Regions from separate parts of the Microbacterium sp. MEC084 genome, predicted to be linked through region 1. Evidence: predicted binding sites of a transcription regulator. Region 1 holds the regulator's gene; each other region holds the start of a gene.
What was found. The regulator LexA, encoded in region 1, represses DNA repair genes until DNA is damaged. The targets are predictions, from matches to a motif close to TCGAACANNTGTTCGA.
Positions count from the first base shown of each region.

Region 2: a site for LexA is predicted at 3,331-3,346, ahead of B5M43_RS02540 (HNH endonuclease signature motif containing protein). Genes of this name have one in related genera too.
Region 3: a site for LexA is predicted at 3,692-3,707, ahead of B5M43_RS03140 (intein-containing Rv2578c family radical SAM protein). Genes of this name have one in related genera too.
Region 4: a site for LexA is predicted at 4,448-4,463, ahead of B5M43_RS00225 (HNH endonuclease signature motif containing protein). Genes of this name have one in related genera too.

Region 1 covers NZ_MYFP02000003.1:267,693-275,612, reverse strand. The annotation lists gene B5M43_RS05510 (SseB family protein) at 1-744, opposite strand, end outside; gene priA (bifunctional 1-(5-phosphoribosyl)-5-((5-phosphoribosylamino)methylideneamino)imidazole-4-carboxamide isomerase/phosphoribosylanthranilate isomerase PriA) at 728-1,474, opposite strand; gene hisH (imidazole glycerol phosphate synthase subunit HisH) at 1,533-2,219, opposite strand; gene hisB (imidazoleglycerol-phosphate dehydratase HisB) at 2,216-2,821, opposite strand; gene B5M43_RS05490 (histidinol-phosphate transaminase) at 2,886-3,977, opposite strand; gene B5M43_RS05485 (LysM peptidoglycan-binding domain-containing protein) at 4,012-4,422, opposite strand; gene lexA (transcriptional repressor LexA) at 4,687-5,406, shown strand; gene B5M43_RS05475 (prolyl oligopeptidase family serine peptidase) at 5,436-7,391, shown strand; gene B5M43_RS05470 (GNAT family N-acetyltransferase) at 7,399-7,920, opposite strand, start outside.
Region 2 covers NZ_MYFP02000001.1:517,713-525,632, reverse strand. The annotation lists gene B5M43_RS02555 (glycosyltransferase) at 1-712, shown strand, start outside; gene B5M43_RS02550 (aldo/keto reductase) at 767-1,603, shown strand; gene B5M43_RS02545 (dolichyl-phosphate-mannose--protein mannosyltransferase) at 1,658-3,169, opposite strand; gene B5M43_RS02540 (HNH endonuclease signature motif containing protein) at 3,519-4,652, shown strand; gene B5M43_RS02535 (NADPH-dependent FMN reductase) at 4,680-5,228, opposite strand; gene rsmI (16S rRNA (cytidine(1402)-2'-O)-methyltransferase) at 5,313-6,131, shown strand; gene B5M43_RS02525 (FadR/GntR family transcriptional regulator) at 6,145-6,852, opposite strand; gene B5M43_RS02520 (GntP family permease) at 6,990-7,920, shown strand, end outside.
Region 3 covers NZ_MYFP02000002.1:97,137-105,056, forward strand. The annotation lists gene recQ (DNA helicase RecQ) at 1-1,301, opposite strand, end outside; gene B5M43_RS03125 (GNAT family N-acetyltransferase) at 1,542-1,889, shown strand; gene B5M43_RS03130 (pirin family protein) at 1,886-2,875, shown strand; gene B5M43_RS03135 (sensor domain-containing protein) at 2,877-3,608, opposite strand; gene B5M43_RS03140 (intein-containing Rv2578c family radical SAM protein) at 3,715-5,850, shown strand; gene B5M43_RS03145 (M15 family metallopeptidase) at 5,855-6,796, opposite strand; gene B5M43_RS03150 (hypothetical protein) at 7,571-7,920, shown strand, end outside.
Region 4 covers NZ_MYFP02000001.1:36,239-44,158, forward strand. The annotation lists gene B5M43_RS00190 (transglycosylase family protein) at 1-481, opposite strand, end outside; partial or broken gene B5M43_RS00195 (GyrI-like domain-containing protein) at 763-1,627, shown strand; gene B5M43_RS00200 (hypothetical protein) at 1,632-1,781, opposite strand; gene B5M43_RS00205 (GNAT family N-acetyltransferase) at 2,005-2,508, opposite strand; gene B5M43_RS00210 (alpha/beta fold hydrolase) at 2,579-3,328, shown strand; gene B5M43_RS00215 (triacylglycerol lipase) at 3,328-4,017, shown strand; gene B5M43_RS00220 (hypothetical protein) at 4,030-4,368, opposite strand; gene B5M43_RS00225 (HNH endonuclease signature motif containing protein) at 4,485-5,867, shown strand; gene B5M43_RS00230 (SUMF1/EgtB/PvdO family nonheme iron enzyme) at 5,900-6,649, opposite strand; gene B5M43_RS00235 (VOC family protein) at 6,738-7,901, shown strand.

The sequences.
Region 1 (7,920 bases):
CGCGAGCGAGTCGACGAGGGTCGCCACGCGGTCGTCGGTCGACCAGCGGCGCGCCAGGCGAGCCAGCACGGCGTCGAGCTCGGTCCGGTCCAGCCCGGACATGAGCGTGAGCCGCACCACGAGCTCGGGCCCCTGCAGCCGCGCGGTCGGGTCTCCCGGCTCCACCTCGAGGTCGAGCACGGCGAGCTCGCCCGCGATGCTCTCCTGCAGGCCGAGGAAGACGTCGGGGTCGGCGAAGCTGGGGGTCCACGGCTCGCCCTGCGCGATCGCCCAGACGGCCGGGCGGCGGACGACGAACTCCGTGTCGGACGTGGGGTCCAGCACCATCAGGTCCGTGTGCTCTGCCGACGCGGCCAGCGCCGCGCGCACCGCCTCGACGGGGATCGGACGGGCCTTCGCGTCCCAGCGACCCAGCGCCTCGACGGAGCTGAACACCGGCAGCACGCTGCGGCCGTCCGGCGCGGCGACCGTGACGATCGAGAGCTCCTGCGTCTTGTCCACCACAAGCCCGTGCGCGCCGACGCCCTCGTCGCCCTTCTCTGCCACCAGCGGAATCAGCACGCGCGCGCGACGCAGCGCGTCGACGACCGCGACCTGATCCCCGTCACCCGCGCGGAAGGCGGTCAGCGCCGCGAGCAGCGCGGGGTCGGCGGAGCCGTCGTCGGACGCGTGGGGGTTCGCCTCGAAGTGACGTCCCTCCCACGGGACGCCGGCGGAGTCTGCGCGGTCAGTCGGCCGCGACATCCAGCGCCTCGGCGAGCGTGAACGCGCCCGCGTAGAGGGCCTTGCCCACGATCGCGCCCTCGACGCCGTTCGGCACCAGGCGACGCAGCGCCGCGATGTCGTCGAGGCTCGAGACGCCGCCAGACGCCACGATGGGCTTCGGGGTGCGCGCCGTGATCTCGCGCAGGAGGTCGAGGTTCGGCCCGCGCAGCGTGCCGTCCTTCGTGACGTCGGTCACGACGTAGCGGCTGCAGCCGGCCTCCTCGAGGCGCTCCAGCACGTCCCAGAGGTCGCCGCCCTCCTGCGTCCAGCCGCGCGCCGCGAGCGTCGTGCCGCGCACGTCCAGGCCGACGGCGATCGCGTCGCCGTAGCGGCCGATGACCGACGCGGTCCACTCGGGGTTCTCGAGCGCCGCGGTGCCGAGGTTGATGCGCTGCGCGCCGCTCTCGAGGGCCGCCTCGAGCGAGGCGTCGTCGCGGATGCCGCCCGACAGCTCGACGTTCACGCCGCGCAGGTGCTTGATCACCTTGCGCAGGACGCCCGCGTTGCTGCCGCGGCCGAACGCCGCGTCCAGGTCGACCAGGTGGATCCACTCGGCACCCTGCTTGGCCCAGTTCTCGGCCGCCTCGATGGGGTCGCCGTAGTCGGTCTCGGTGCCGGCGGCGCCCTGGGTCAGGCGGACGGCCTTGCCGTCGGCGACGTCGACAGCGGGCAGCAGGATCAGTCCGGGGGTGGACGCGAAGTCGTTCATAGCTCCCAATGTGCTTCGGATCCGCGAGCGCCGGGAATCTCCCGTCGCGGGCACGATCTCAGAGGTTAGCCCCGCGGAGGCCGTCGATCCAATTCCGCAGCAGGCGGATGCCCGCCTCCCCCGACTTCTCGGGGTGGAACTGGGTGGCCGAGAGGGGCCCGTTCTCGACGGCCGCGAGGAAGCGGCCGCCGTGCTCCGCCCAGGTCAGGACCGGCTGCGGGAAGGGCGGCTGGACGTCGAGCGTCCACTCCTGCGCGGCGAACGAGTGCACGAAGTAGAAGCGCTCGTCCTCGAGCCCGCGGAACAGGCGCGAGCCCTCCCCCGCCTCCACCGTGTTCCAGCCCATGTGCGGCACGACGGGCGCCTTGAGCTCCTCGACCACGCCGGGCCACTCGCCGAGGCCCTCCGTGTCGACGCCCCGCTCGATGCCGTGCTCGAACAGCACCTGCATGCCGACGCAGATGCCCAGCACGGGCCGTCCGCCCGCCAGGCGGCGCTCGATGAGCTCGGGACCCCGCACGGACCGCAGCTGCTCCATGACGGCCCGGAAGGCGCCGACGCCGGGGACGAGCAGGCCGTCCGCGTCGAGGATCAGGCCGCGGTCGCGCGTGAGCCGCACGTCCGCTCCCGCCGACTGCAGGGCCTTGACGGCGGAGTGGATGTTCCCGGAGCCGTAGTCCAGGACCGCGACGACGGGCTTGTCGCCCTCGCGCACGGCGTCGTCGGGGGTGTTCGCCTCGCTCACAGGGCTCCCTTGGTCGACGGGATGCCCTCGACCAGCGGATCGAGCGCCTTCGCCTGGCGGAACGCGCGCGCGAGCGCCTTGTACTCGGCCTCGGCGATGTGGTGCGGATCGCGGCCCGAGATGACGCGCACGTGCATCGTGAGGCCCGCGTTGAATGCGAGCGCCTCGAACGTGTGGCGCACGAGCGACCCGGTGAAGTGACCGCCGATCAGGTGGAGCTCGAAGCCGGCGGGCTCGCCCTCGTGCACGAGGAACGGCCGGCCGGAGATGTCGACGACGGCCTGCGCGAGCGCCTCGTCCAACGGCACGAGGGCGTCGCCGTAGCGCGAGATGCCCGACTTGTCGCCGAGGGCCTCGCGGATCGCCTGGCCCAGCACGATCGAGATGTCCTCGACCGAGTGGTGGGCGTCGATGTGGGTGTCGCCCGTCGCGGTCACCGTGAGATCGGTCAGCGAGTGCTTCGCGAACGCCGTCAGCATGTGGTCGAAGAACGGCACGCCGGTCGAGATGGTGCTGCGGCCGGTGCCGTCGAGGTTCAGCTCCAGCTCGACGCTCGACTCGCTGGTGGAGCGGGTGCGGCGTGCGATTCGGGCAGTCGTCATGCCCGCGAGTCTAGTCGGGGCGCGGTCGCCGCCGGACCGCGCGGCGACCGCGCACGGCCTCCGCTCAGCGACGGCCCAGCTCGGCCAGGGCCTCCAGGAACGCCGTGGTCTCCTCCTCGGTGCCGGCCGTGACCCGCAGGTGGCCGGGGATGCCGATGTCGCGGATGAGCACGCCTCGGTCGTACAGCGCCTGCCACGTCGCGGCGGGGTCGGAGACGCCGCCGAACAGCACGAAGTTCGTCCACGACTCGTACGCGCGGTAGCCGAGCGCCTCGAGCGTCGCCGACATCCGGTCCCGCTGCACGACGATCTCGTCGACCATCCGCAGCATGGTGTCGGAGTGCCGCAGAGCCGCGGTCGCGGCCGCCTGCGTCAGCGCGCTGAGGTGGTACGGGAGACGGACCAGGCGCAGCGCGTCGATCAGCACCGGATCGGCCGCGAGATAGCCCACGCGGGCGCCGGCGAAGGCGAACGCCTTGCTCATGGTGCGCGAGACCGCGAGGCGGGGGCGCCCGCCCAGCAGCGTCAGCGCCGAGGGCGACTCGTGCGGCGCGAACTCCTGGTACGCCTCGTCCACCACCACGATGCCGTCTGTCGCGTCGTACACGGCCTCGACCACGTCGAGCGACAGCGGCGTGCCGGTGGGGTTGTTGGGGGCGCACAGGAACACGACATCGGGCCGCGCCTCCGCCACCTGGCGGGCCGCGTCCTCCGGGTCGATCGTGTAGTCGTGGCCGCGCGTGCCGCCGATCCACTCGGACCCGACGCCCCGTGTGAGGAGCCGGTACATGGAGTAGGTGGGCTCGAAGCCGAACGCCGAGCGCCCGGGACCCGCGAACGCCTGCAGCACGTGCTGCAGCACCTCGTTCGAGCCGTTGCCGGCCCAGATCCGGCTCTCGTCGAGGCCGTGGCCGAGGTACTGCGCGAAGCCCTGCCGGAGCTCGGTGAACTCGCGATCCGGGTAGCGGTTGACGTTGCGCAGAGCCTGGGCCACCGCGTCGGCGATGTCGTCCGCGACCTCGGCCGGCACGGGATGCGTGTTCTCGTTGACGTTGAGTGCCACGGGGAGAGGCGCCTGAGGTGCCCCGTAGGGCTTCTGCCCGCGCAGGTCGTCGCGGATCGGCAGTTCGTCGAGAGTGACCGTCACCCTCTCAATGCTAGGGCCGCTCGGACGGGTGGCCTCTCGTCCGTCAGCGGGCCGAGGAGTACTCCGCCGGGATCGCGAGCCGCTCTCCGGCGGCGACCGACGAGCTCTGCATCTGGTTCAGCGCGACGATCGCGTCCACCACGTCGCGCGGGTCCGCGGCCGGAGCGATCTCCTCCGCGATCGACCAGAGCGAGTCGCCCGCCATGACCGTCACGGTGTCGAACGTGCCGGCGGGTGCGCCGTCCTCGCGCGACGCGAGGGCGCCTCCGCCGCTGATGACGGCGAGGGCCAGGCCCGCGGCGACCGGAGCCGCGGCGAGGGCGGCCAGCACGCGACGACCGCGGCGCGTGAGCCGCAGCCGCGTCGCCGGCGTCACGCGGACGGCGCGCTCGGTGCGGAGGGCACGGGCGGGGCGGACCGGGGCCTGGTAGGCGGTGATGCTCACGGTGGTCATCTGCGGCTCCTTCAGCTTCCTCGAGAGGATCGGAGAGGCTTCGCATCCGGCACTCGGCCGGGAGGGCCGGATGCGAAGCTCTGTTCCGAATCTATCTTCGAAGCTTCGAATCTGTCAACGTCTTCTTCGAAAACCGGTCCGAGATGTCACGCGACACGCTCGAACAGATCTTCCGGATCCGCGTGGTTCTCGGATACCGTTTCGATGAAGCACACTCCACCACGGGCCACCGACATCGGATGTCGGAGCGAAGGAGCACGGGACATGAGCGCCGTCGACACCAGCACGTCGGACCTCGACGCCGGACAGTCGGCCGCGGCCGACGAGAAGCCCCGCACGCGGCGCCGCAAGAGCCTCAGCGACAAGCAGCTGGCCATCCTCGAGGTCATCCAGCGCTCGATCCAGACCAAGGGCTACCCGCCCACGATGCGCGAGATCGGCGACGCGGTCGGCCTCAAGTCGCTCTCGAGCGTCACGCATCAGCTGGGGCAGCTCGAGCTGAGCGGCTACCTGCGCCGCGACCCCGGCAAGACGCGTGCGATGGAGGTGCTGATCGACCTCCCCGGCCAGTCGGCGGAGAACCTCGACGCGGGCATGCCCACGGTCGGCGACGCCGCCATGGTGCCGCTCGTCGGCCGCATCGCGGCGGGCGTGCCGATCACGGCCGATCAGCAGGTCGAGGAGATCTTCCCGCTCCCCCGCCAGCTGGTCGGCAAGGGCGAGCTGTTCATGCTGAAGGTCTCGGGCGAGTCCATGATCGACGCCGCGATCTGCGACGGCGACTGGGTGGTCGTGCGCGTGCAGAACACGGCGGAGAACGGCGACATCGTCGCGGCCATGCTCGACGGCGAGGCCACGGTCAAGGTCTTCCGGCAGCGCGACGGCCACACGTGGCTCCTGCCGCGCAACTCCGCGTTCGAGCCGATCCTCGGCGACGAGGCGGTCGTGCTGGGCAAGGTCGTCGCGGTGATGCGCGCGGTCTGACCTCCGCGGCTCCCCGATAGCGTGGGGGCATGGCACAGACGCTCCCATACGGATCCTGGCCCTCGCCGATCGCGGCAGCCGACATCGCCGGAGGCTCGCCTCGCCTGGACGGCGCGCGCTTCGTGGGCGACGAGATCTGGTGGAGCGAGAGCGTGCCGTCGGAGCGAGGGCGCACCGCGGTCTTCCGGCTCACGGACGACGAGCCCGAGGCGCTGCTGCCGGCGCCCTGGAACGCGCGCTCGCGCGTGCACGAGTACGGCGGCGGTGCGTGGACCGTCACGCCGGCCTCCGAGCTGCTTTTCGTGGAGGGCTCGGATCAGCGCGTGCACCGGTTGACCGTGGGCGGCGCGCCCGAGCCCCTCACGCCGGCGGGCCTGGGGATGAGCTTCGGCGACCTCACGTTCGCCGCCGGTCCCGACGGCGGGGGCCGGCTGTGGGCCGTGCGCGAGACACACGCCGGCGACCGCTCCCCCGTGCGCGATATCGTCGTGATCCCGCTCGACGGCTCCGCGGCCGACGATCCCGAGGCGATCCTCAGCGTGGTGGCCGGTTCGGACTTCCTCGCGTACCCGGCGCCGCGCGGCGACCGACTCGCCTGGATCGCGTGGGACCACCCGGACATGCCGTGGGACGCCTCCGAGCTGCGCGTGGGCCGGATCGGCCCCGACGGGCGCGTGGCGGAGCACGTGGTGGTCGCGGGGGGCCGCACGGAGGACGGCGGGATCTCGGCGCTGCAGCCCGAGTGGACCGGCGACGACGAGCTCATGTTCACCGCCGACCCCGAGGGCCGCTGGAACCTCCACTGGGTGCGGTTCGACGGCCTCGGCGCGACCGGCCCGGAGCCGATCTACCCCGCCGACGCCGACACGGGCGGACCGCTGTGGAACCTCGCGACCCGCTGGTTCGCGGCGCTCGACGACGGCCGGATCGTCGCGGTGCGCACGCACGGCGCCGACGAGCTCATCGTGATCGATCCGACGTGCGGCGCGGTGGACGGCCTGGAGACCTCGCTCACCGGCGGGGTGCTCGTGCGGGACGCACAGGGCTCCCGCGTCCTGCTCACGGGCGCCGGCATCCGCGTCCCCGGAGGCCTCTGGCTCCTGGACGTCGACGCGCGCACGCTCACCGCGCTGCGGGGCGGGGTCTCGGCGCTCGCCCCTGAATGGATGCCGACCTCCCGCGCCGTGACCTTCGAGGGTCCGGACGGCGACGTCCACGCGTTCGCGTACCCTCCGACCAACCCGGATGCGACCGCTCCCGAGGGCGAGCTGCCTCCGTACCTCGTGCTCGTGCACGGCGGGCCGACCGCGCACGCGTCGGGCGAGCTCTCGCTCGCGGTCGCGTACTTCACGAGCCGCGGCATCGGCGTGCTCGACGTGAACTACGGCGGATCGACCGGCTACGGCCGCGCGTACCGCGAGCGGCTGCGCGGCCGCTGGGGCATCGTCGACGTCGCCGACACGGCCGCCGCCGCGCGGGGGCTCGCGGCGGCGGGTCTGGCGGATCCCGCCCGGATCGCGATCAAGGGCGGCTCGGCCGGCGGCTGGACCGTGCTGTGCGCGGTCGCCGACACGGACGTGTTCGCCGCCGGCATCAGCCGCTACGGCGTCGCGGACCTGCGGCGGCTGGCCGACGACACGCACGACTTCGAGGCGCGGTACCTCGACGGCCTCGTCGGCCCGCTCCCCCAGGCCGAGCCGCTGTACGTCAGCCGCTCGCCCCTGTCGCGGCCCGAGACGCTGCGGACGCCGCTGCTCATCCTGCAGGGCGCCGACGACCCGGTGGTGCCGCCGTCGCAGTCCGAGGCGCTGCGCGACGCGCTGGCGGCCAACGGCGTGCCGCACAAGTACCTGCTGTTCGAGGGCGAGTCGCATGGCTTCCGGCAGGCGGAGACGCTCGTGCGCGCGTTCGAGGCCGAGCTGGCCTTCCTGGGCGCGATCCTCGGGTTCGAGACCCCCGGGGTGCCGCCGATCGACCTGGACTGACTCCGGGTCAGCCCAGCCGCATCCCGAACGCCTGGACCCCCTCGTGCGAGGGCAGGCGCGAGAACCCGACGCGGTCGTAGAACGCCAGCGCGCCGGCGTTCCGGGTCGCGGCGGTCAGGTGCAGCCCCGGCACGCCTCGGCGGCGCAGCTCGGCGACCAGCGCCTCGATGAGCCGGCGCCCCCACCCCCGCCCCTGCGCCTCGGGCAGCAGGTCGATGTGCAGGTGCGCGGGGTAGCCCGCCGCGGCGTACGGCTCCGCGCCCGGCCGGCGTCCGTAGGCGTAGAGCAGGATGCCCTCCTGGCGCGTTCGCTCCCGCTCGGGTCGCGCGCGTCCCTCGGTGCGCGACGGCCACCAGTCGACCCGGAACCACTCCTCGAAGGCGTCGGTGTCATCCGTGCCGACCACGTACCCGATCACGCGGCCCTCGTCCTCGAGCACGAAGGCCAGGTCCGGGTGGCGGGACACGTACGGCAGCGCCCACACGTCCGCCCACAGCCCGTCGTCCTCGAGCACGCCCGTGGCGTCCCC
Region 2 (7,920 bases), on a different contig from region 1:
GGGCCTGCTCGACCGGATGCACGGCACCCGCTACGCCGAGCGCTGCGCCGAGAAGATCGCGATCTCGTACCCCGCGATCGATTCCTCGCTCTTCCTGGGTCTCGATCCCTCCGAGGTCGATCGGCACCTGGCGGTGCGCGGTCTGGAGCGCGACGGCTACGTGTTGTACCTGTCGCGCCTGGCGCGGGCCAAGGGGGTCGAGGACCTGATCGCGGGTTTCGCCGCGTCCGAGTCCGCGGCGGGGAAGCAGCTGATCATCGCCGGGCGCGGGCCCGAGGAGCAGGAGCTGCGCGGCATCGCGGCGGCCTCGCCCGCAGCGGACCGCATCCGGTTCCTGACCGATGTCGACGACGCCGAGAAGCCGTTCCTGTTCGCCGGATCGGCCGCCTACGTCCTGCCGACCAAGCCGCGGCCGGAGTTCATCGAGACGTTCGGCATCGCGCTCGCCGAGAAGGCGCTGTCGGGCGGCGGCCCCGCGATCACGACCCTGACGGGCGGCGTGGGGGAGGCTGTGGGCGACACCGCGATGGTCATCGACGTCGACGCGCCGGATCAGATCGCCGCGAGCATCGACCGGGCGCTCGCGATGGGCCCGGAGGAGCGCCTGGTGTGGGAGGAGCGGGCGCGCGCCCACGCGCTGCAGTTCGACCGGATGAGCGTGTTCGACCGGCTCTTCCACCGCGTCGCGGCGCTCGACCCCGTGTTCGTCTGACGGATTTGTCGCCAGTCGCCCCTAATGGCCTCTGGCGCTTCTAGGCTCGAGATCATGAGCGTACCCACCATCACCCTCAACTCCGGTTTCGAGATCCCCCAGCTGGGCTTCGGCGTCTTCCTGGTGCCCCCGGCCGAGGCCGAGGCGGCCGTCACCGCGGCCCTCGAGGCCGGATACCGCCACATCGACACGGCGGCGATCTACAAGAACGAGGAGGGCGTCGGCGCCGCGATCGCCAAGAGCGGCATCCCGCGCGACGAGCTGTTCATCACCACCAAGCTCTGGAACGACCGCCAGGGCGGCGACGACCCGAAGGCCGCCATCGCCGAGAGCCTCGAGAAGCTGGGCCTGGACTACGTCGACCTGTACCTGACGCACTGGCCCGCCCCCGAGCGCGGCACGTTCGTGAACGCGTGGCAGAAGCTCGTCGAGATCCGCGACGCCGGTCAGGCGCGCAGCATCGGCGTCTCGAACCACCTGGTCGAGCACCTCGAGGCGGTCGTCGAGGCGACCGGCGTGACCCCCGCGGTCAACCAGATCGAGCTGCACCCGGCATACCAGCAGCGCGAGATCACGCAGTGGGCCGCCGACCACGGGATGTTCATCGAGTCCTGGGGTCCGCTGGGCCAGGGCAAGTACGACCTCTTCGGCGAGAAGGCGGTGGCCGATGCCGCCGCCGCGCACGGCAAGACGCCCGCGCAGGTCGTCATCCGCTGGCACCTCGAGAAGGGCTTCATCGTCTTCCCGAAGTCGGTGCGCCCGGAGCGCATGGCCGAGAACTTCGACGTGTTCGACTTCGAGCTGACCGACGCCGAGGTCGCCGCGATCGACGCGCTGGACCCGCTGGACGGCTCGGGCCGCGTGGGCGCCCACCCGCTCGAGCTCAACTGACGCTCGCTGAGCCGTCGAGGCCCCGGATCCGGACGTCGGATCCGGGGCCTCGTGCTAGACCCAGCCGGGCAGCCAGTTGTGGAGCTGCCAGAGCGGGTACGGCTCGAGGAAGCCGGTCGACAGCGGCAGGAAGAACACCGCGGTGAGCACGGCGAGCGCGACGAACGCGATCGCGAACACCCGCCACGCGCGCGTCTCGGCCGCCGCGACCTCCTCGGCCGACACGACCTCCACCGGGCTCGGGTCGCGCGGCGTGACGGGATCGCGCGGACGCGTCAGCCATCCGAGCGCCAGGGCCAGCGCGATGACCAGGAACGGCAGCATCGCCACCGTGTAGAACTGGAAGATCGTGCGCGACGGGTACAGCAGCCAGGGCAGGTAGGTCGCCGCGAGGCCGGTGAGCGCGAAGCCGAAGCCCGGCGTGAGGGCGCCCGCGCGGCGGCGGATGAGCAGCACGACCGCCAGGATGACCGCCGCCCACGCGGCGTACCACGTCACGGGGTTGGGGTGGCTGCCGATCACGCCGATGCAGTCGTCGCTCCAGCCGCACCACTCCTCGCCCGCCTCGGGGCGGGCCAGCCACATCGCGGTGGGCCGCAGCAGCAGCGGCCACTGCCAGGCCGGGCTGGCGTAGGGGTGACTGCTGGAGAGCCCCACGTGGAACGCGTACATCGACGAGTGGTAGTTGAGGAGCGCGACGAGGGGGTTCGCATCCGAACCCCGGTCGTAGCCGCCCGATGTGACGAGCCATCCGGTCCACGACGCGAGGTAGACCGCGGCCGCGACGGGGACGAGCAGCACGAACGCGATGGCGCCCTGCAGCACGGATCCGGCGAACCACTCCTCCTTGCGCGCGCGGTGCCGCACGATGGCGTCGTGGACGACGATCCAGATGCCGACGGCGGCGAGCACGTACAGCCCCGACCACTTGACGGCGCACGCCGCGCCGAGCGCGAGCCCGGCGGCGACGATCCACGGGCGGCGCCACATCAAGGGGCCCGCGATGCCCTCGGACGACAGGATGCGCTCGTCGGTGCGATCGCGGTCGAGCAGGACGAACCAGAACGCGAGCGTCACGAAGAACGCCAGGAACCCGTCGAGAAGGCTCACCCGGCTGAGCGCGATCGCGAGCCCGTCGACCGCGAGCAGGCCGCCCGCGACCGCGCCGATCGCGATCGAGCCCGAGAGGCGCCGCGCGATCTCGTAGACGAGCGGCACCAGCAGCGTGCCGATCAGCGCGGCCGAGAAGCGCCATCCGAAGCCGGAGTCGGCCCCGAACAGCAGCATGCCGAGCGCGATCAGCCACTTCCCCAGCGGCGGATGCACGACGTACGCGGCGTCGGTGGAGTACACGTCGGTGTCGCCCGACGTGAAGCTCTCGTTCGCGTCGTCGGGCCACGCGCCCTCGTATCCGAGGTGCAGCAGCGTCCACGCGTCCTTGACGTAGTAGGTCTCGTCGAACACCAGGTCCTGCGGATGCCACAGCCCGATGAAGCGCAGCGCGGCGGCGAGCAGCGTGAGCGCGAGCGGGACCAGCCAGCGGGCGGTCCGGGGCGCGAGAGTCACCCGATCAGCCTACGGCGGGCGCTCGTCGGCCCCGGGCGCCGAGCGAGGGAGCGCCGCCCCGCCGTGTTCGTTGAGCTGAGCGAGCGCCAGCGAGCGGAGTCGAAACGGCTGAACCCGCCCGCGGCGCAGCCCTCCGACTTCTCCACAACCTCTCCCGACCTTCGAACAAATGTCCGAGGGTGGTGGGATGATGGGGGCATGCCACGGTTCACGGATGCGGATGCCTCGGGGTGGGGGTTCACCCCGGCTGAGCTGTCGCGGACGCGGGCGATCGTGGAGCGGTTGAAGGCGATCCGGGGGGGAGCGTGCGGGGCTGGATGCCGAGGAGGCGGCGCTGCAGGCGGAGGCGATGGGCATCGCGATCGATCAGATGGGGCGGATGCCGGATGCGAGCGTGTACGAGTTCCCGGTGCGGTCCATGGCCGCGGAGGTGGCGCTGGCGACGAGGGAGTCGCCCCGCGCCATGCAGGGCCGGATGGATCGCGCCCACACGCTGGTGACCCGGTTCCCGGCGACGCACGCGGCGCTGGGGGAGGGGCGGATCACCTCGCGGCATGCGCAGGTGATCGCAGAGGCCGGTGCGGACCTCGATGAGGATGCGGTGCGGGCGGCGTTCGAGTCGGAGATCCTCCCGCTGGCGGAGAAGGCGACCCCGTATCGCACCAAGGCGCTGGCTGCGCGGGTGGCGGAGAAGCATCAGCCGGTGTCGGCGACGGTGCGGCATGAGGAGGCGCGGGAGCGGCGGGGCACGTGGGTGGAGGACCAGCCGGACGGGCAGGCGGTGCTGTGCATCAGCGGTCCGGCGTACGTGATCCACGCCGCCCATGACCGCCTCACCGCACAGGCGAGGGTGGTCACGCGCGCCCGCCGCGGTTCAGACGACCCCGCGGTCGCGGCGGACGAGCGGGAGCTGGGGCGGCTGCGGGCGGATCTGGCACTGGATCTGCTGCTGTCGGGCATGCCGTCGGGGCACCCGGTCGAGGCGCACATCGCCGCGACCATCGAGGTCACCATCCCCGTGAACACCCTCGCCGGTCTCGACGACGAGGCGGCCCTGCTGGCGGGGCATGGGCCGATCGACGCGGACACCGCGCGTCGCCTCGCGGCGGGTGCGGTGGGGTGGGAGCGGCTGTTCCTGCACCCCGACACCGGGGCCCTCCTCACGGTGGACCACCGAACGCCGACGGCGGCGCAGCGGCGGTACCTGCTGGCCAGGGACGGCACCTGCCGGGTCCCGGGGTGCACGACGAAGGCGAAGAACTGCGACATCGACCACACGATCCCGTGGTCCAAGGACGGCCCCACCAGCGTCGAGAACACGGCCCACCTGTGCGAGCCGCATCACATGATGAAGCACCACTCGCCCTGGGGCGTGACCCAGGTCGGCCGCGGCATCCTGCGGTACCGGTCCCCGGCCGGGTACGAGTACTTCGACAGCCCGTACCGCATCGAATACGCCGGTGGGGGCGCCCCACCCTTCTGAGGTCGAGCGCGGAAGCGGCGTCCCGGGCTAGAGTCGCTCGGCGATCGCGTCCAGCAGCGCTGCGGCCGACGTGTCCATGATCTCGGTGGGCTGCAGTGCGCCGTCGTCGTCCACCAGGGAGTGGACGTTCGGGATCATCACGATGTCCGGCATGGTCTTCATCCACAGCGACGAGCCGACCTGCTTGAGCTGCTGTGCCGCGCGGAGGCCGCCCGAGACGCCGCCGTAGCTCACGACGCCGAGGGGCTTTCCTGCCCACTCGTGGAACAGGTAGTCGATCGCGTTCTTGGTCGCCGAGTTGAGCGCGTAGTTGTACTCCGGGATGACCCACACGACCGCGTCGCCGCGGTCGATGGTCTCGCTCCAGCGCTTCGTGTGCTCCTGCGTGTACCGGCGCTTGCGCGGGTGGTTCGGCTCGTCGAGCATCGGCAGGTTCACCTCGCCGAGATCGATCAGCTCGATGTCGAACCGCTCGTCTGCTTCGGCGTGCGCCGTGAACCACTCCGCGACGGTGCGTCCGATACGTCCGGGGCGCGTGCTTCCGATGATGATCTGGATGAGCGGCGTGTCGGCCATGGCTGGCTCCTCTCGTCGTAGGACCCCCAGTCTGGGCGCCGGCCGCGCCCGGGCCAAGGGGGTGGACGCGGCTACGCTGAGGCGGTGATCATCCTCGCGGCGACCCCGATCGGCAACCTCGGCGACGCCTCGCGGCGCCTGATCGAGGTGCTCGAGGAGGCCCCCCTGGTGGCGGCCGAGGACACCCGGACGGCGCAGCGGCTGTTCGCCGCGCTCGGGATCTCGAACCGCCCGCGGCTGATCGCGATGCACGACCACAACGAGCGGCAGAGGGCCGGGGAGCTGGTCGAGCTGGCGCGCGAGCAGGATCTGGTCGTCCTCACCGACGCGGGCATGCCCACCGTCAGCGACCCGGGCTACGGGCTCGTATCGGCGGCGGCCGAGGCCGGCGTCCTGGTCACGGCCATCCCCGGTCCCAGCGCGGTCCTCACCGCGCTGGCGGTGTCGGGCCTGCCGACCGACCGCTTCGCGTTCGAGGGCTTCGTCGCCCGCAAGCCCGGGGAGCGGCGCCGGGAGCTGACGGCCCTCGCGGCGGAGTCGCGCACCCTCGTCTTCTTCGAGGCGCCGACCCGCGTCGCGCAGACCCTGGCCGACATGGCGTCCGCGTTCGGCGCCGACCGGCGCGCGGCGGTCTGCCGCGAGCTCACGAAGCTGCACGAGGAGGTCGCGCGCGGCACGCTCGCCGAGCTGGTCGCGTGGGCCGAGGCGGGCGTGCGCGGCGAGCTCGTGATCGTGGTCGAGGGCGCGACCGCGGGCGAGACCCCGCTCGAGGACGCGCTCGCCCAGGTGCAGAGCCTGGTCGCGTCGGGGACGCGCCTCAAGGATGCCGCCGCCGAGGTCGCCGCGCACACGGGGCACTCGTCGCGCGACCTGTATCAGGCCGCGCTCGCGGCCCGCGGCTGAGCACGGGCTCGCGTCAGCCCCAGGCCGACGCGTCGCCGGCCACCTCGCCCCACACGGTGTGCATGTGCCCGCGCGAGTGCCGCTCGGCCTCATCCGCGTCGCCGGCGACGATCGCGAGCGCGAGGCGCAGGTGGTCCTCGAGCGTCCCCGCGACTGGGATCGAGGGAGTGAGGCCCAGGCGTGTGCGGCCCTCCAGCACGGCGTGCACCGGGCGCTCGAGCGCCGCCAGCAGCGGGTTGCCGGATGCTGCGAGAAGCGTCGCGTGGAACGCCAGGTCGATCTCGAGATAGGGGTCTGAGGCGCCCAGGCCGCGATGGCCCAGGTCGTTGAGCTCCTCTGCGAGACGCTTGAGCTCGGCGCGCTGGGCCGGCGTCGCCCGCTCCGCCGCGAGGCGCGCGGCCATCGGCTCGACCGCGACGCGCAGCTCCATGAGCGCCTCGAGCTGCTGCTGCCGGAACGGTCCCTCCAGGTTCCAGCCGATCAGGAGGGGATCGAACGCGTCCCACCGCTCGCGGGGGAGCACCGTGATCCCGACCCGGCGGCGGGACTCGACCATCCCGAGGCTCTCGAGCACCCGGACCGCCTCGCGCACGACGGTGCGCGACGCCCCCTGCTCGGCCTCGATGCCCGCCAGGGTGAGCACGGCGCCGGGCGGGATCTCGCCCGCCGCGATGCGCCGCCCCAGCTCGCCGAGCACGTCCGAGTGCACTCCACCGGCCATCTCGCTCCCTTGCCATCCGGAATGGTGCTACCTTACCTGCTGAATAAGTAGTACCTTTGAGCGGTCTCGACTTTCCCGAGCCGCGACGCGCGGAGCGCCACGACGGCGCGATCCCTCGATTTCAACGGAGAAACCACATGGAAGATTGGACCCAGACCCTCGGGGCCGGTCCGCTGCTCGGCATCGCCGCGGCGGCCGTCGCCCTGATCCTGTTCCTGGTCATCAAGGTGCGCCTGCACGCGTTCCTCGTGCTGATCGTCGTCTCGCTGCTCACGGCCATCGCCACCGGGCTGCCGATGGGCGTGCTGGTCAACGAGGTGCTCGTCTCGGGCTTCGGATCGACGCTCGGATCGGTCGCGCTGCTGATCGGCCTGGGCGCCATCATCGGCCGCCTGATCGAGTCCAGCGGCGGCGCCAAGGTCATCGCCGAGCGGATGGTCGCGATCTTCGGCGAGAAGCGCGCGGCGTTCGCGCTCGGTCTCACGTCGCTGATCCTCGGCTTCCCGATCTTCTTCGACGCGGGCCTCGTGGTCATGCTGCCGATCATCTTCGCCGTCGCGCGCCGCATCGGCGGCAAGAACCTGCTGCTCTACGGCTTCAGCGGCGCCGCGGCGTTCTCGGTCATGCACGTCTTCCTGCCGCCGCACCCGGGCCCCGTCTCGGCCACCGAGCTGTTCGGCGCCGACCTGGGCGTCGTGATGCTGATCGGCCTCGTGATCGCGTTCCCGGCGTGGTACCTGTCGGGCTACCTGTGGGGCAAGTTCGTCAACAAGCGCTACCCGATGATCGTCCCCGCACTGTTCGGCACGACCGACCCCGACCAGCCGGTGAACCCGCCCAAGGCGGGCACGGTCGTCGCGATCCTGCTGCTGCCGATCCTCCTGATCTTCATGAACACGGGCCTGAACGCGCTGGGCTCGGTGGGCGCGGTCAACCGCGACGACACCTGGGTGCAGGCGCTCATGCTGATCGGCACGTCGCCGGTCGCGCTGCTCATCACCGCGCTGGTCGCGCTGCTGGTGCTCGGCAAGTTCCGCGGCGAGACCGGATCGGCGCTCGAGAAGCTGA
Region 3 (7,920 bases), on a different contig from region 1:
AGCAGGTTCTGGCGCCGGCATCCGACCGTCTCGCACAGCGCGAGCATCGCGTCGAGGTGCTGCCCCTGCCGCTGCTGGATCGCGCGGTCGCCGTCGGACTGCTGGATCATCCGCCGCTGCTGGACGACGTCGCCCAGGCCGTAGGCCATCCAGGCCTGCGCGGGCAGGCCGTCGCGGCCCGCGCGCCCGGTCTCCTGGTAGTACCCCTCGACCGACTTGGGAAGGTCGATGTGGGCCACGAACCGGACGTCGGGCTTGTCGATACCCATGCCGAACGCGATGGTCGCCACGACGACGACGCCGTCCTCGCGGAGGAAGCGGGACTGGTGCCGCGCCCGCGTCGCCGCGTCGAGCCCCGCGTGGTACGGGATGGCGTCGATGCCCTGACCGGCGAGGTAGGTCGCGGTCTGCTCCACCGAGTTGCGGCTCAGCGCGTACACGATCCCCGCCGCGCCCTCCGGCTGGGAGCGGATGAAGTCCAGCAGCTGCCTGCGCGGCTCGGTCTTGGCGTCGATCCGGTACCGGATGTTGGGCCGATCGAAGCTCGCCACGAAGTGGCGGGCGGAGGGCAGCCGCAGGCGCTCCGTGATCTCACGGTGCGTCTCGGGCGTCGCGGTCGCCGTGAGGGCCAGGCGCGGCACGCCGGGGAACCGCTCGCCGAGGCCGCCGAGCGCGAGGTAGTCGGGACGGAAGTCGTGGCCCCACTGCGACACGCAGTGGGCCTCGTCGATCGCGATCACGCTCAGCGTGCCACGCTCGAGCAGGCGCAGCGTCTGCTCGCCGTTCAGGCGCTCGGGGGCGACGTACAGCAGGTCGAGCTCGCCGGCGACGTACGCGCGCTCGACGCGCGCGCGCTCGTCCGGCGCCTGCGTCGAGTTGAGGTACGCGGCGCGCACGCCGTTCGCGACGAGCGCGTCGACCTGGTCGTGCATCAGCGCGATGAGCGGCGAGACCACGAGGCCCGTTCCCTCGCGGACGAGCGCGGGCACCTGGTAGCAGACGCTCTTGCCGCCGCCGGTCGGCATCAGGACGACGGCGTCGCCGCCCGAGACGACGTGCTCGACGATCTGCCGCTGATCGCCGCGGAACGCGTCGTAGCCGTAGACGGTCTTGAGCGCCTCGAGGGGCGTCGCGTAGACCGACGGGCGCACACCGCTCGCGACGCCCGGCGCCGCGACGCGGGCCGAGCGGCGGGCCGGGCCCGAGGCATCCGCAGCGGGCGGCGCCCAGTCGTCGGGCGGCGGCGCGTCGAGATACGGGTCGAAGGGCGGCTCGTCGTAGGGCGGCGGCTCGTACGGCATCCAGTCGCCGGGGCCGCCCTGGTCGTCGGGATCCGTCGGCGCCCAGGACCCCCAGCCGGCCGCGCCCGCGCGGGCGCTGCTCGGTTCGGGGGTGCTCGGGGTCACGCGCTCGAGTCTAGGCGCGGGCTCCGACACGTCCCCTGGGCGTCGCCGGCGACCCGGCGCCCTCCGGCCCTGGGGACGAGCCTTCCCCGCGTCGGCGCCACGCCGTAGCGTGGGAGCCCGACGGAAGGAGCCCGCATGGCAGACCTGAAAGTGACCCGCAACGACGACGCGAGCCGGTACGAGCTGCACCTGTCGGACGCGACCCACGAGGACACGGTCGCCGGCTTCATCCGGTTCGAGCAGGGCCAGGGCCGGATCCGGATGATCGCGACCGAGATCGATCCCGCCTTCCGCGGGCAGGGGCTCGGCGACACGCTCGCCTCCGAGGCGCTCGCGGACGTCGCGCGCCGCGGCGACACGATCATCCCCCTGTGCCCGTTCGTGGCGGCGTATCTGCAGAAGAACGAGGTGGCCGGCGCGGTCGTGGAGTGGCCGGGCGGCACCCCGCTCGACGCGGCGACGCAGGGCGAGTCCCCGGCATGACGCGCCTCGACGCCGCGACCGACGAGTGGGACCTCACCGCCGACGCGTGCGACGGCCCTCGTGAGCTGCTGCTCGAGCCCCGCGAGGTGCCGCTCGGCGGCGTCAGGGCCATGGCGGTTCACCGCTCGCTGCCGCAGCGCGACCTGCCGACCGTGGGCGCATGGTGCTTCTTCGACCGCTTCGGGCCGCAGGAGGCGCTGATGCGGGTGGAGCCCCACCCGCACATCGGACTGCAGACCGTGACGTGGCCGCTGGTGGGCGAGGTCCGCCACCGCGACAGCATCGACAGCGACGTCACGATCAGCCGCGGCGTGCTGAACATCATGACGTCGGGCCGGGGCATCTCCCACTCGGAGTATTCGGTCGGCGACGATCCCATCCCGCTCGACGCGCTGCAGCTGTGGATCGCCCTCCCGGAGAGCCGCCGCCACGGCGGTCCGGACTTCGAGCGCCATGCCGACCTGCCGACGCTGAGGCTCCCGGCCCTCGAGGGCGCCGACGCGGACGCCACGGTGGTCGTCGGCGAGCTCGGGGACGTCGTGTCCCCCGCCACCGTCTACACGCCGATCGTGGGCGCGGAGGTCGTGCTGGCGCCGGGATCGCGCGTGCGCATCCCGTTCCGCCGCGACTGGGAGTACGCGATCGCGGGGGTGGAGGGCGACCTCGTCGCGCACGCGGGCCGCACCGGCGAACCGACATCGCTCGGGGCTCTGGACCTGCTCTACCTCGGCGTGAACCGCGACGGCATCGAGGTCTCGACGATCGGCGGCGCGATGTTCTTCCTCCTGGGCGGGGAGCCGTTCGCGGACGACCTCGTGATGTGGTGGAACTTCGTGGGCCGGGACCACGACGAGATCGTCGAGGCGCGTGAGGAGTGGGAGGCCGGGTCCGAGCGGTTCGGCCACGTCGTCACGCACGGCGACGAGCGCATCCCCGCCCCGACCATGCCTCAGGTGCGGCTCACGCCGCGACGCCGCAAGGTGTAGGTCAGCCCGCCGCGATCGCGTCCACGAGCCGCTGGGCGACGTCCTCTGCGCCCGATGCCGCCTCCGCACCGCCGATCGCGCTGCCGGTCACGACGAGCGAGTCGACCAGCGCCGTGACGGTCACGGAGCTCATCGCGCCGGTGCCCTCGATCACGGAGTCGGTCTGCACCCCGTACGCCGAGTCGGCGCCGTCGATCGACACCGGGACCTCGCTGATGGTGCTCGTCACCGACGTCCCGTCGGCCATGGTGATCGTGATCTCGCCGCAGCCGTCGATGTTCGACAGGCCCGACTCCACGGCGCCGTCGGCGATCGACGCCTCCGCGAAGCTCACCACTCCGCCCGACTGGCCGGTCGCCTCGTCGACGCCCACGGCCATGCTGCTCTCGCTCGTCTCGGCGATGGCGAGCCCGCTCTCGACCGCGGCCGCGCACTCGGCAGGCTCGATCTCCGCATCCGCGAAGAGGCCGCTGAGCCCCTCGACCCCACCCATGGCCTCGATGTCGATCGGCTCGAGCCCCGCGGCCACGACGTACCCCTCGAGCACGGCCTCATCGACCACCTCGCCCGACGGCGCCTCGTCCGCGGGCGTCTCCGCGGGCGCGGAGGACTCCGCGGGCGGGGTCGCCCCCTCGGGCGCCTCCTCCTCGCCGCCGGCCGAGCAGCCGGCGATCAGCAGCGATCCGGCCAGGACGATCGGAGCGAGGGTTCGGAGGGCGAGTCGCGCGGTCATGCCCGCAGTCTCGCACGCGCGCACCCGCGCCACCAGGGCCGGATCGCTTCGCACATGTGTTCTGATGTCGCTTGACTTGGCGATAGAACGGGTGTTCGATGAATCCATGCGATGGCAGGGACAGGAGCTCGGCGTCTCGGACCCCGACGCGCTGCCCGGAATGGAGCAGCTCGACGGACTCGTCCGGTCGGTGACGACGCCCGAGTTCGCGGGCGTGACGTTCCACGAGGTCGCCGCCAAGTCGGCCCTCAACCATGTGCCGCGCTCGAGCAGCATGCCGTTCGACTGGACGATCAACCCGTATCGCGGATGCACCCATGCCTGCGTGTACTGCCTCAGCCCAGACACCCTGATCCTGCGGGCCGACGGCCGCCAGGTTCCGCTTCGTGAGATCCGCGTCGGCGACGAGATCGTCGGCACCGAGCGGCACGGTGCCTACCGACGCTACGTGCGCACGACGGTCCGCGCGAAGTGGCCGTCGAGAAAGCGCGCGTATCGCGTCACGCTGGCCGACGGCACCGAGATCACGGCGAGCGGCGACCATCGGTTCCTGACCGACAGGGGCTGGAAGCATGTCCACGGCGCCACCACGGGCCCCGAGCAGCGCCCCCACCTCACCGCCCTCAACCGCTTGATGGGATTCGGCATCGGCGGGCCGCCGCCCGACTCCGCATCGCCGACGCCGCACTACCGACGCGGCTACCTCGCCGGCATGATCCGGGGCGACGGGATGATCTTCCATCGCTCGTATCGGAGCGCGGATCGCATCCGCGACATCCACATGTTCCGCTTGGCGCTCACGGAGACCGACCGCGCCGCCCTGGACCGATCGCGGGACTTCCTCGATCGTTCCGGCGTTCCCACGCGAACGCGAACCTTCAGCGCCGCGGAGGGCGCACGCAAGCAGATGATCGCGATCCACACCGCACGCGTGGAAGACGTCGCGGCGATCGAGCATCTGATCACGATCCCGCGAACGCGGTCCCGCGAATGGCGGGCGGGTTTCCTCGCCGGAATCTTCGATGCGGAGGGGAGCTGCTCGCGAGGCGTCCTGCGGATCAGCAACAAGGATGAAGAACTGCTCTCCCTGACCGCTGAGTCCCTGGAGGCCGTCGGCATCCCGTGCGTCATCGAACCACCCCGGCCCAATGGCGTGCGGTCCGTGCGAGTGACAGGAGGGCTGCCGATGCGGCAGCGGTTCTTCGACGCCACCCGGCCGGCGCTCAGCGGGAAGCAGCAGCTCATCGGCGACGCTGTGAAGACCGCCGCCGATCTGCGTGTCGTGTCCGTGGACGACCTCGGGCACGACATCGACATGGTGGACATCACCACCGGCACGGGGGACTTCGTCGCGAACGGCGTGATCAGCCACAACTGCTTCGCCCGGGGGACGCACGAGTATCTCGACCTGGATGCCGGGCGCGACTTCGACTCGCAGATCGTCGTGAAGGTGAACGTCGACGAGGTGCTGCGGCGGGAGCTCGCGCGCTCGTCGTGGCGCCGTGAGCCGGTCGCCCTCGGCACGAACACCGATCCGTACCAGCGGGCCGAGGGTCGCTACAAGCTCATGCCGGGCATCACGACCGCTCTGGCGGAGTCGGGCACGCCCTTCTCGATCCTGACCAAGGGCTCGCTGCTGAGGCGCGACCTGCCGCTGCTGACGCGGCTGAAGCAGGATGTGCCGATCCAGCTCGCCTTCTCCATCGCGGTCTACGACGACGAGCTGCAGCAGGCGATCGAGCCGGGGACACCGACGGCGCAGGCCCGCCTCGACACGGTGCGCGCGGCGGCCGACGCGGGCTTCGCGGTGTCGGTGTTCCTGATGCCGATCCTCCCCCACCTCTCCGACTCCCCCGAGGCGCTCGACGCCGCGCTCGCCCGGGTGAAGGCCGCGGGCGCGGCCCGGGTCGTGCACGGCGCGCTGCACCTGCGACCCGGGGTGAAGCCGTGGTTCATGCGCTGGCTCGCGCGCGAGCATCCGGAGCTCCTGCCCGCCTACCGCGGCCTGTATCCGGGCGCCTCCGTCAACGCGCCGCAGGCGTACCGGACGATGCTGTCGCAGCGCATCCGACCGCTCATCCGGGCGCACCGGCTCGACGGCCGCTCCGACGGGGATCCGTGGCGCCGGCCCGCGCCGGCGGCCGCCACGGCGTCGCGGGTCGTGACGACCTCGCGCGGGCGGGCCGCGGCGACGAGGGCGACCGAGCGACGCGCGATCCCGGAGGCCGCGACGCTGTTCTGAGCGCTCAGTCGTAGTCCGGCGCGGCAGGCAGGCCGAAGAACTCCTCGAGCGTGTGGAAGCCGCCCGCCTGGTACGCCTCGGCGATGCCCCGGCCCACGTAGCGCAGGTGCCAGGGCTCGGCGTCGTAGCCGGTCGTCACACTGCGCCCGGCCTCGTAGCGGACGATCCATCCGTAGCGCCACGCGTTCTCGGCGAGCCAGCGCCCCTGCGCGGTCCCGCCCACCTCATAGATGTCGCCGCACCCCCACGCGCCGCACGCCACGACGTCGGCGGCCAGCCCCAGCTGATGCTCGCTGTGACCGGGACGGGCGGACAGGGCGTCCGCCCCGCCGCCGCGCGCGCCCACCTGCGCCGCATAGGTCGAGACCTGGGTGTCGTAGGAGCGGTACCCGCTGTACAGCGCGATCCTCCCGGCACCCTCGGCCGCGGCGTCGGCGAGCCGCTCGAAGGCGGCCAGGGCGTCGGCACGAAGACCGACGTCGGCGACGCGCGCCGCGGGCCGGCGCACCTCCCGCGGCGCATAGTCGATCGGATCGAGCGGACGCAGCTTGTTGACGACCACCCACGGCATCGCCGGATCGTCCAGGCGCACGCAGGGCGCCGCGCCGTCGAGCACCGCCTGCCGCAGCGACTCCCCGCCACCGAACGCGGCCACGAGAGCGTCCGCATCGGAGTCGCGGAGCGCGGCGACGACCTCCGGCGCCTCGCAGGGCGCCTCCGATGCCTCGACCTGCTCCACGCGCGGGGCCGGGAGCGCGGCCGCCACCGGCGGCTGGTCGACGAGGGAAGGCACCGCGCTCGCCTTCTCGGCGCCCGCGAGCAGCGGCGAGAGGACGGCGAACGCCCCCATCCCGAGCGCGACGGCGAGGATCAGCAGCGCGACGGCGCGCACTCTGCGCCGCGCGCGCAGCCGACGCCGCGCGGCAGCCCTCCCGGCGTGGCTCATGGTCTCCATTGTCGCCCACCGGGTCCGCCGCATCACCCCGGCGGCGACTGAAAGTTCTGCCCTCCGACCAGGCATATCGATATGCAGGTTTCGGATCTTTCGAACCGCTCGACGGGTGTTGACATGCCGCCCGAGCACTCCCTAGTCTCAGGCATCGCACGGCTGGGGCGGCGTCGAGGTCTCCCCAAACCCGCGGCCGACGAACCCGAGGTCGGCCGGACACCAGGGCCCCGCCGTGCGCGCGGACCAGGTGGCGCGCCCCCAGCGAGCGCCACCCGACCGACGCAGGTCGCCCCCTGATGAGCACCCGGCCCGGGGGGCGACCTGCCAAACCCCCGTCGACTTTCGCTTCTTTCGAGCCGAGCGCTTCGATTGACCGGATCTTACGAGCCTTCTTATCCTCGGGGCACCGCCTACAGCCCCGACGTCGCCGTCCGGTCCGGCGGCGAACGGCCCCCGAAGCCGCCGGTTCGACGAAGACCCATCCCCCGGAAGGAAGGCCCTCCATGGCCAGACGCCCCGCCCTGCGCATCCTGGGCTCCACGGCGGCAGCCGTCGCCCTCATCCTGACCTGCGCGGTCCCCGCCCACGCCGCGGCGCTGACCGTGAAGAACCCGGGCTTCGAGGTCGTGACCGCCTCCGGCGAGCCCGCGGACTGGAGCGTGTGGCGGGCGCGGGGCACCGGCATCAGCGCGCAGTCCGTGGCTGGCGCGGGCCCCGACGGGCACCCTGACCCGCGTCGGCGTCACCTCCGGCACGCACGCCTGGAAGCACGTGCGCGAGTACGTCGAGGTGCCCGCCGGCACGGCGACGCTCGTGATCGAGCCGATGCTCGACAGCGCCTCGGGCCGGCTCTCGATCGACAACGTCGCGGTCGACAGCGTCGAGCACGTCGCGATCACGTCGCCCGCCGTGCAGCCGACGGGCGAGGTCGAGCTGAAGTGGACGTTCGCGGGGCTCTCGGGCACGCCGGCGTCCTACGACATCCACCGCTCGACCGAGGCCGGATTCGAGCCCTCCGGCGACACGCTCGTGCGCTCGGTGCCCGCGATCACCATGGCCGAGGACGCGACCACGCAGCCGGGCACGACCTACCACTACCGCGTGGTCGCGAAGGATGCCGC
Region 4 (7,920 bases), on a different contig from region 1:
CGGGAGCCGGTGCGGCGGCGGGTGCCTGAGCGGACTCCCCCGCCGCCGGTGCGGCCGGAGCCTCAGTCGGCGCGGCCTCACGCGGCTCCGCCGAGCCGGACGCGCCGATCTTCACCGAGCACGTCGGCCAGGCGCCCCAGCCCTGCGTCGCGAGGACGTTCTCCGCCACGCGGATCTGCTCCTCGCGCGAGGCGTCCGCCGGGTTGCCGGTGCCGCCGTTGGCCTCCCACGTGGACTGCGAGAACTGCAGGCCTCCGTAGTAGCCGTTGCCGGTGTCGATCGCCCAGTTGCCGCCCGACTCGCACTGGGCCAGTGCGTCCCAGGTGGCGTCGTCGGCCGCGTTCGCCGCCGTGGGCACGAGCGCCCCGGCTGCCGCCGCGACGAGACCGGCGGCGACCAGTCCCCCTCGCGCGAACCGTCCAGGTCGGCGCGCTTCGGTGTTCTGTCGGGAATGCGTGTTCAGGATCACAAGGAGCTCCACGGCCCCGTCTCTGTGCGCGGCCATGGCCGCGCACTCGCCCGCCGACCGGAAGGTCGTCTCGTTTCGGGTGCGGAGGACTCGGGCGGGTTCGACGGCGGTCCTCCACGGTCGACGTGCCACGCTACGTCAAGATCACGAAAAGGTAACAGTGCACTCAGGGACCTGCCAGCGAGGTCATAGGCGTCCGGTGCTCGCGCTGCGCTCATCCGATTGAATCGGTCCGGGATCTTCGGGCCATGCGACCCGCTTTCCGGGAGGCTCATCGAGGAAGGGAGATCCTCGTGATCGGTGCACTCAACCAGCTGGTCGACCATGTCGAACGTCACCTGACGCAGGACATGGATCTGGAGCTGTTCGCCGCGCGCCTCGGCCACCGAGTACCACCTGCGGCGGATGTTCTCGTCGCTCGCGGGCATGCCGCTGTCGGAATACGTTCGTCGCCGCCGGATGACCATGGCGGCAGCCGACGTGATCGCGGGCCGCGATCTGCTCGGCATCGCCGTTCGATACGGCTACGGGTCCACCGAGGCGTTCGGCCGGGCGTTCCGGGCCGTGCACGGGGTCGCACCCGCCGATGTGCGCCGCGCCGGGGGTCCCCTTCGCACACAACCGCAGCTCAGGTTCCGCCTGACCGTAGAAGGGAGCTCCCCCATGGACGCCCGCATCCTCGATCGACCCGCGTTCCGCCTGATCGGCCGCGCCGCGCGCGTGCCGCTCATCCACCGCGGCGTGAATCCGCACATCCAGGAGCACATCGCGTCGTTGCCGATCGCCGAGCACGCCCGCCTGAAGGAGCTGAGCTCCACCGAGCCCGCCGGCCTTCTCCAGGTGAGCGCCGACCTCGACCCGGACGACGCCGAGGGCAGCGAGCTCACCTATCTCCACGGCGTGGCGGTCGATGAGGCCACCGCGCCGCCCCACGACCTCGAGTGCATCGAGGTCCCCGCCGGCGCGTGGGCGGTCTTCCGCACGACCGGCGCACACCCCGAGGCGCTGCAGGACACCTGGGCGGCCACGGCCACGGAGTGGTTCCCCTCCAATCCGTGGCGGCTGCGTCCGGGGCCCTCGATCGTCGCGGTGATCGAGCGCGCCGAGGACTTCTCGACGGCGACCTGCGACCTCTGGCTGCCGGTCGAGCGCGGCTGAGCCGTCACTCCCCCAGCCCGCACGTCCGCGTGATGAACTCGATCAGCGCGCGGCGTGCGGCATCCGGCACCGGGACGTACATCGGCGCCTGGCGGACGCCGTCGACGCTCGCGTGCACCGGGACGAACGTGCCGCGCTTGTCCTCGGCCAGCACGTGCGCGTCGCAGGGTCGAGCGCGACCGTGAGGGCCTCCCCCGCCGCGCGCACGACCAGCGAGACGACGCGGTCGGCGTACTGGGTACGGGACTGGCTCACCTCGACCTCGATCCCGCCGACCTCGATGGCCGGTGCCGCGCACGCCGGGAGAGCGCCGCAGGCCAGGAGCGACACGAGGACCGCGCCGACCCGTGAGCGTCTGCGATCCACGATCCCCTCCCTCAGCGCGTCAGATCGAGTCGCATCTCGATCTCGTCGCCATACGGCTCGAGGTTGTAGGGCGTCACGTTCCCGGTGGGCTCGAAGCCGTGGCGCCGGTAGAACGCGATCGCGCGCGGGTTGTCCTCGTGCACCTCGAGGACGAGCGCGTCGCCGCGCGTGCGGGCCCAGTCGACGATCCCCTCGAGCAGGGCATCCGCGACCCCGCCCTCACCGCCCCGCCATGCCGGGTCGACGTACACGCCCACGAGCATCGCCCCGCGGCGGGCCGAGACGAACCCCCGCATGATGCCGATCCAGGTGCCGTCGTCGGCGACGGCGACGAGGGAGATGTTGCCGGGCTCCTGGCCGCGGCCTGCACGCTCGCGCCACTCCGACTCGGGCAGCGCGGCGGCGTGCGCATAGGTCTCGTTGTACGCGATGGGGGTGTCGCGCAGCATCCGCAGACGCAGGTCGCGGAACGCCTGCCACTCGGAGGCGCGGACCGTTCGTATCGAGAAGCCCATCCCGTCACGCTATCGCCCCGGCAACGTCAAGCCCCGGGTGCGCGACGGAGCGGTCGCGCACAATGGGGGCATGCCGATCACGCGCGTCGTCGACCTGGATGGGCACGTCTTCCGGGTGTTCTCGACCGAACGGCCGGGCAGCGGACGCGCGTTCCTTCTGGTGCACGGGATCGGGATCTCGCACCGCCTGTTCTCGCGCCTGCACGGCGTCCTGGCACGGCACCACTCCGTGCACACGGTCGACCTGCCCGGCTTCGGAGGGCTGCCCAAGCCGGCCTCGTCGCCGGACGTCGCCCGCATGGCCGAGATGCTGGGCGAGGTGGTCGGCGACCTCGGCGAGGAGGCGGCGGTCGCGGTAGGTGACTCGATGGGGACGCAGTGGGTGGTCGAGCTCGGCGCGCAGCGCCCCGATCTCGTCTCGCACGTGGCCACGATCGGCCCGGTGGTCGACGACCGACACCGCACCGCGTTCGCGCAGGCCCTCGCGCTCGGCGTGGACAGCACCCGCGAGACCCCGTCCGCCAACGCCCGAGTGCTCACCGAGTATCTGCGCTGCGGCCCCCGGTGGTACCTCCGTCAGCTGCCGCACATGCTGGAATACCCGATGGAGGAGCGCGTCGGGGATCTCACGCAGCCGCTGCTCGTGCTGCGCGGCGGCCGCGATCCGATCGCCGGTGCGGACTGGTGCGCGAAGCTGACGCGCCGCGCACAGCGGTCCCGCTCGGTCACGGTCCCGGGCCATCCGCACCTGGTGCAGCACACCGCGCCCCGCGCGGTCGCGTCGGCGCTGGACTGGTTCCTGGGGGTCGGCGAGCCGTGATGAGCCTCCTCCGGCGGTGGGTCTGGTGGACGCTCGACTACGCGTACGCGGGAGTCTGGCAGGCGCGGGCGTTCCTGAACCGCACGCGGCCGTCGGCCTTCTGGACGGGCGGCGGCGTGCCGATCGTCGTGATCCCGGGCGTCTATGAGACGTGGAAGTTCCTGCAGCCGCTCATCGTCGCGCTGCACAAGCGCGGACATCCGGTGCATGTGGTCGATCCGCTTCAGAACAACCGCATCCCGGTGGACCGTGCGGCGCGCCTCGTCGAGCAGCACCTGGTCGCGCACGAGCTGTATGACGTCATCCTCGTGGCGCACAGCAAGGGCGGACTGATCGGCAAGCACCTCATGGCGTTCGGCGCCGGAGCGGCTCGCGTGCGCGGAATGGTCGCGGTGGCCTCTCCGTTCGGCGGCTCGCGATACGCGGCGCTCATGGTGTCGGCCACTCTGCGCAGCTTCTCCCCTCGCAACGCCACGATCCTCGCGCTCGCGAGGGAGACCGCGATCAACGCCCGCATCACATCGGTGTACGCGGCCTTCGACCCGCACATCCCCGGGGGAAGCGAGCTCGCAGGCGCGAAGAACGTGCGCCTGGAGACCGGCGGGCATTTCCGCGTGCTGGCACATCCGAGGGTGGTCGGCGAGGTCGCTGCGATGGCCGAGCACGCGCACGGGCACGCCGCGCCCTGACCTGCCGCGGGGTCAGATCCGCCCGCGCACCGGTGTGCGCTCGATCTCGTCACCCGCCGGCATCGCCATCTCCGCGCGCACTCCGAGCAGGCGGATCTCGCGCTCGGAGTCGATCCGTTGCGCGAGCGCGAGCGCGGCGTCCACCAGGACGTGCTCGCTGCGCGCGGGCTCCGCGAGCTTTCGCCCGATGGTCTTCGTCTCGAACGGCGCGTACCGGATCTTCAGGTGCACGCGCACCACCGCTCGTCCGTCCGTCGCGCAGTCATCCCAGACCTGATGGGCCAGCGAACTGAGCGCGCGCCACCGAGGCCGCGAGCGGGTCAGCGATCGGAGGCCTGCTCGCGATCGGATCGGACCGTGCCGGCGGCCCGGACGCGGAAGCCGAACGCCTCAACCGGATCCCGTCGAGTTCTCCACAATGCGGGGATACTCGAACGGATGTCCGAGCCTCGTGGGAGACTGGGTCTATGGCCAAGCAGAGTTTCGCGGAGCGATGGGACCTGGATCCCGCCCGGCGTGAGGCGCTGCAGGCGGTCATCACGGGGGTGGCGACCGCGGATCGGATGATCGCGCAGCTCGAGGCGATGAAGGCGCACTTCCTTGCGGCGGGGCAGGCGATCGCGGTGGAGATCATGGCCGAGCTCGATCCGTCGTCGTCGTATGCGCTGCCGCTGCGGGCGATCGCGGCCGACATCGCCACCGCGACCAACGCGGCCGACGGCACGATCCGCAGCCGGATGAACGGTGCCGCGATCCTCACGACCGACTTCCCCGCGACGTACACCGCCCTGTCGGAGGGGCGGATCTCCCGCGCGCACGCCGACGTGATCGTGGATGCCGGGCTGCGGCTCGACGATGAGCGCGCGCGGGCCCGGTACGAGCAGGTCGTGCTCGATCGCGCCGAGTCGCTGACGCCGGGCCGGCTGCGACCGGTCGCGCACGCCGTTGCCGAGCGGGTGGAGCCCACGTCGGTCGTCGAGCGGCACGAGACCGCCCGCGCGCGGCGGTGCACCTGGGTGGACGACCTCGGCGATGGGATGAGCGAGTTCCACGCGGTCGTCGAGTCGGTGCGGGCGCACGCGATCCAGGACCGGCTCACCCAGATGGGGCTCACGATCCGGCGCGCCGCACGCCACGAGGCGCGTCGCGCGTACGGGCCCGTCGTCGACGACCTCGCCGTCGAGGACGGCGACCCGGTCGATGAGCGCACGCTCGCGCAGATCAGGGCCGACGTGTTCGCCGACCTCGCGCTCACCGGGCACCCCACCGCGCAGGTGTCCGATGCGACCGGCGGCAACGCGCTGGCGGCGATCCGCGGCTCCGTGCAGATCACGATCCCCGCCGAGACGCTCACAGGCCTCGGCGACGACGCCGCGTTCCTGGCCGGGCACGGGCCCGTCTCCCCCGACATCGCCCGCCGCCTCGCCGCTGACACCCCCACCTGGGCGCGACTGTTCATGGACCCCGACACCGGGTGCCTCCGCACAGTCGACGCATACACGCCGACCGCCGCCCAGCGCCGCTTCCTCGCCGCGCGCGACGAGCACTGCAGGTTCCCGGGTTGCCGGCAGCCGATCCACCGGTGCGACCTCGACCACTCCCATGCTCACAGCGAGGGCGGCCAGACCGCGGTGTGCAACCTCTCAGCGCTCTGTCGTGCGCACCACATGCTCAAGCACCACGGCGCATGGGGTCTCGAGCACGGACGCGGCGGAGTCATGATCTGGACGAGCCCCACCGGACGCCGCATCACCGACCGCCCCGCGCCGGCGGTGCGCTTCATGGCCGAACTCGATGCGACAGACCCCGATCCGCCCCCGGTCGAGATCGAAGAGACCGCGCCGTTCTGAACCGCCGCCGCCGACGGCAGGGCCCACGCAGATCAGCGCAGCGGCGTCCACCCGGTCGGGAGCGGCCCGTCCTGCAGTGCGCGCTCGCGGTCGGCTGCCGCCGACCAGCCCTGGGCCTCGTCGCGCGCGTCGAAGCCGCCTCGCGCGACCCGGAAGCCGAGGTCGTCGTGGTGCATGCGGGGTCCGCCGCCGCGGCGCACCGAGGCGCGCACGTTGTACGACTCGTCGACGAACCCTCCGCCACGGAACACCCGGTAGTCGCCGTAGCGCGCCGGATCGAGCAGGTCCCAGCACCACTCCCACACGTTGCCGAGCGTGTCGAACAGGCCGAACAGGTTCGGCATCTTGCCGCCGACGTCCCGGGGCGAGGAGGCCCCATCCGCCGCCGTCCACGCGACGTCGCGCAACAGGCCGTAGTGGGGCCCCGTGGACCCTGCGCGGCAGGCGTACTCCCACTCCGCCTCGGTGGGCAGGCGATAGCCGTCCGAGTCCACGTGCCAGGTGACGTCCTCGCCGTCGAACGTGTACGCGGGGTCGAGCCCCTCCCACTCCGAGGCCGCGTTGCAGAACCGGATGGCGCGCTGCCAGCTGACATTGACCGCCGGGCGACGGGGGTGCGGGTGCTCCTCCCCCTCGCCGAGCAGCTCGGACATCTGCTCCTGCGTGACCGCGAACACCCCGATCTCGAACGGCTCGAGGCTCACCATCCGTCTCAGTTTCCGGCGCGCGTCGTGAAGCGTCACCGTGCCCGACGGGATCCGCGCCAGCTCGATGTCCTGCATCCGTCCATCCTCCCCCGTGTCGACCGAGGTGCGGCCGATGTCGCTGATCCGGGCCCACTCCCCCTCGGCGGCTCCTAGCGTGGACGCCATGAGCGAAGACGCACCGTCCCCCGTCCGCCAGATGCGCCTCGTCGTGGCCGTGGATGATTTCGATCAGGCCGTCGGCTTCTATCGCGACGTCGGCGGCATGACCGAGCAGGCCGCGTTCAACGGCGAGGGCGACGCCCGCGTCGCGATCCTGCTCGCCGGCGAGGCGACGCTCGAGATCTCGAATCGCGCGCAGGTCTCCCTGATCGACCGAGTGGAGACCGACGGCGGCGTCAGCGACCCGCTCCGCGTCGCGTTCGAGGTCGACGACGCCGACGCCATGACCCGGCGCCTCGAGCAGGGCGGCGCGGCGGTCGAGGCGTCGCCCCGCGAGACGCCCTGGCGGTCGCTCAACTCGCGCCTCCGGGCGCCGGACGGGCTCCAGCTCACCCTGTTCCAGGAGCTGGAGACGCTCGAGGAGCGCCGGCGACGCGAGGGCTTCGAGAACGGGGCCGTCGACGAGGTGCTGGGGCGAGAGCGCGAGCTGCAGACACCCGAGGCCAGACGTGATCCGGCCCGGGTGCGTGCCTTCCTGTCCGCCGACTTCGTCGAGATCGGCGCATCCGGACGCCGGACGGGGCGTGGCGCCTGCTTCACCATCAGGGCACCCCGCTGCCCGCAGCCGATGCCGGTGCGGATGTCGGCAGCCGCGACTAGCGTCGGCGCCATGTACGAGACCCCCGAAGAGGTGGAGTCGCTGCAGCGGCTGATCGACTCCTCGCGCGCCGGCGCCACCCCGCACCTGCGCGCGATCATCGCCGGCGAGCACGTGATGACCGCGCCGCAGATCGTCGACGCGCTCATCGGCATGAAGGTGCTGAGCCTCGCGACCGTGACCGCGAAGGGCGAGCCGCGCGTCAGCGCGGTGGACGGGCACTTCCTGCACGGCCGCTGGACCTTCGGCACCGACGGACGTGCCGCCAAGGCGCGTCACCTGGCCGCACGCCCGCCGGTCAGCGCGGCGCACGTCGACGGCGAGCGGATCGGCGTCTTCTGCCACGGCACCGCGGTCGCGCTGACGCCGGCGGATCCCGCCTGGGACGAGACGATCGCGCACTGGGCCGCGCACTACGGGTCGGATCCCACCACCTGGGGCGACGACATCCGGATGTACCGGATCGAGCCGACCTGGTTCGTCGGGTACAGGGGCGCGGAAGCCGGCTGAGCCGTCGCGGCAGCACGAG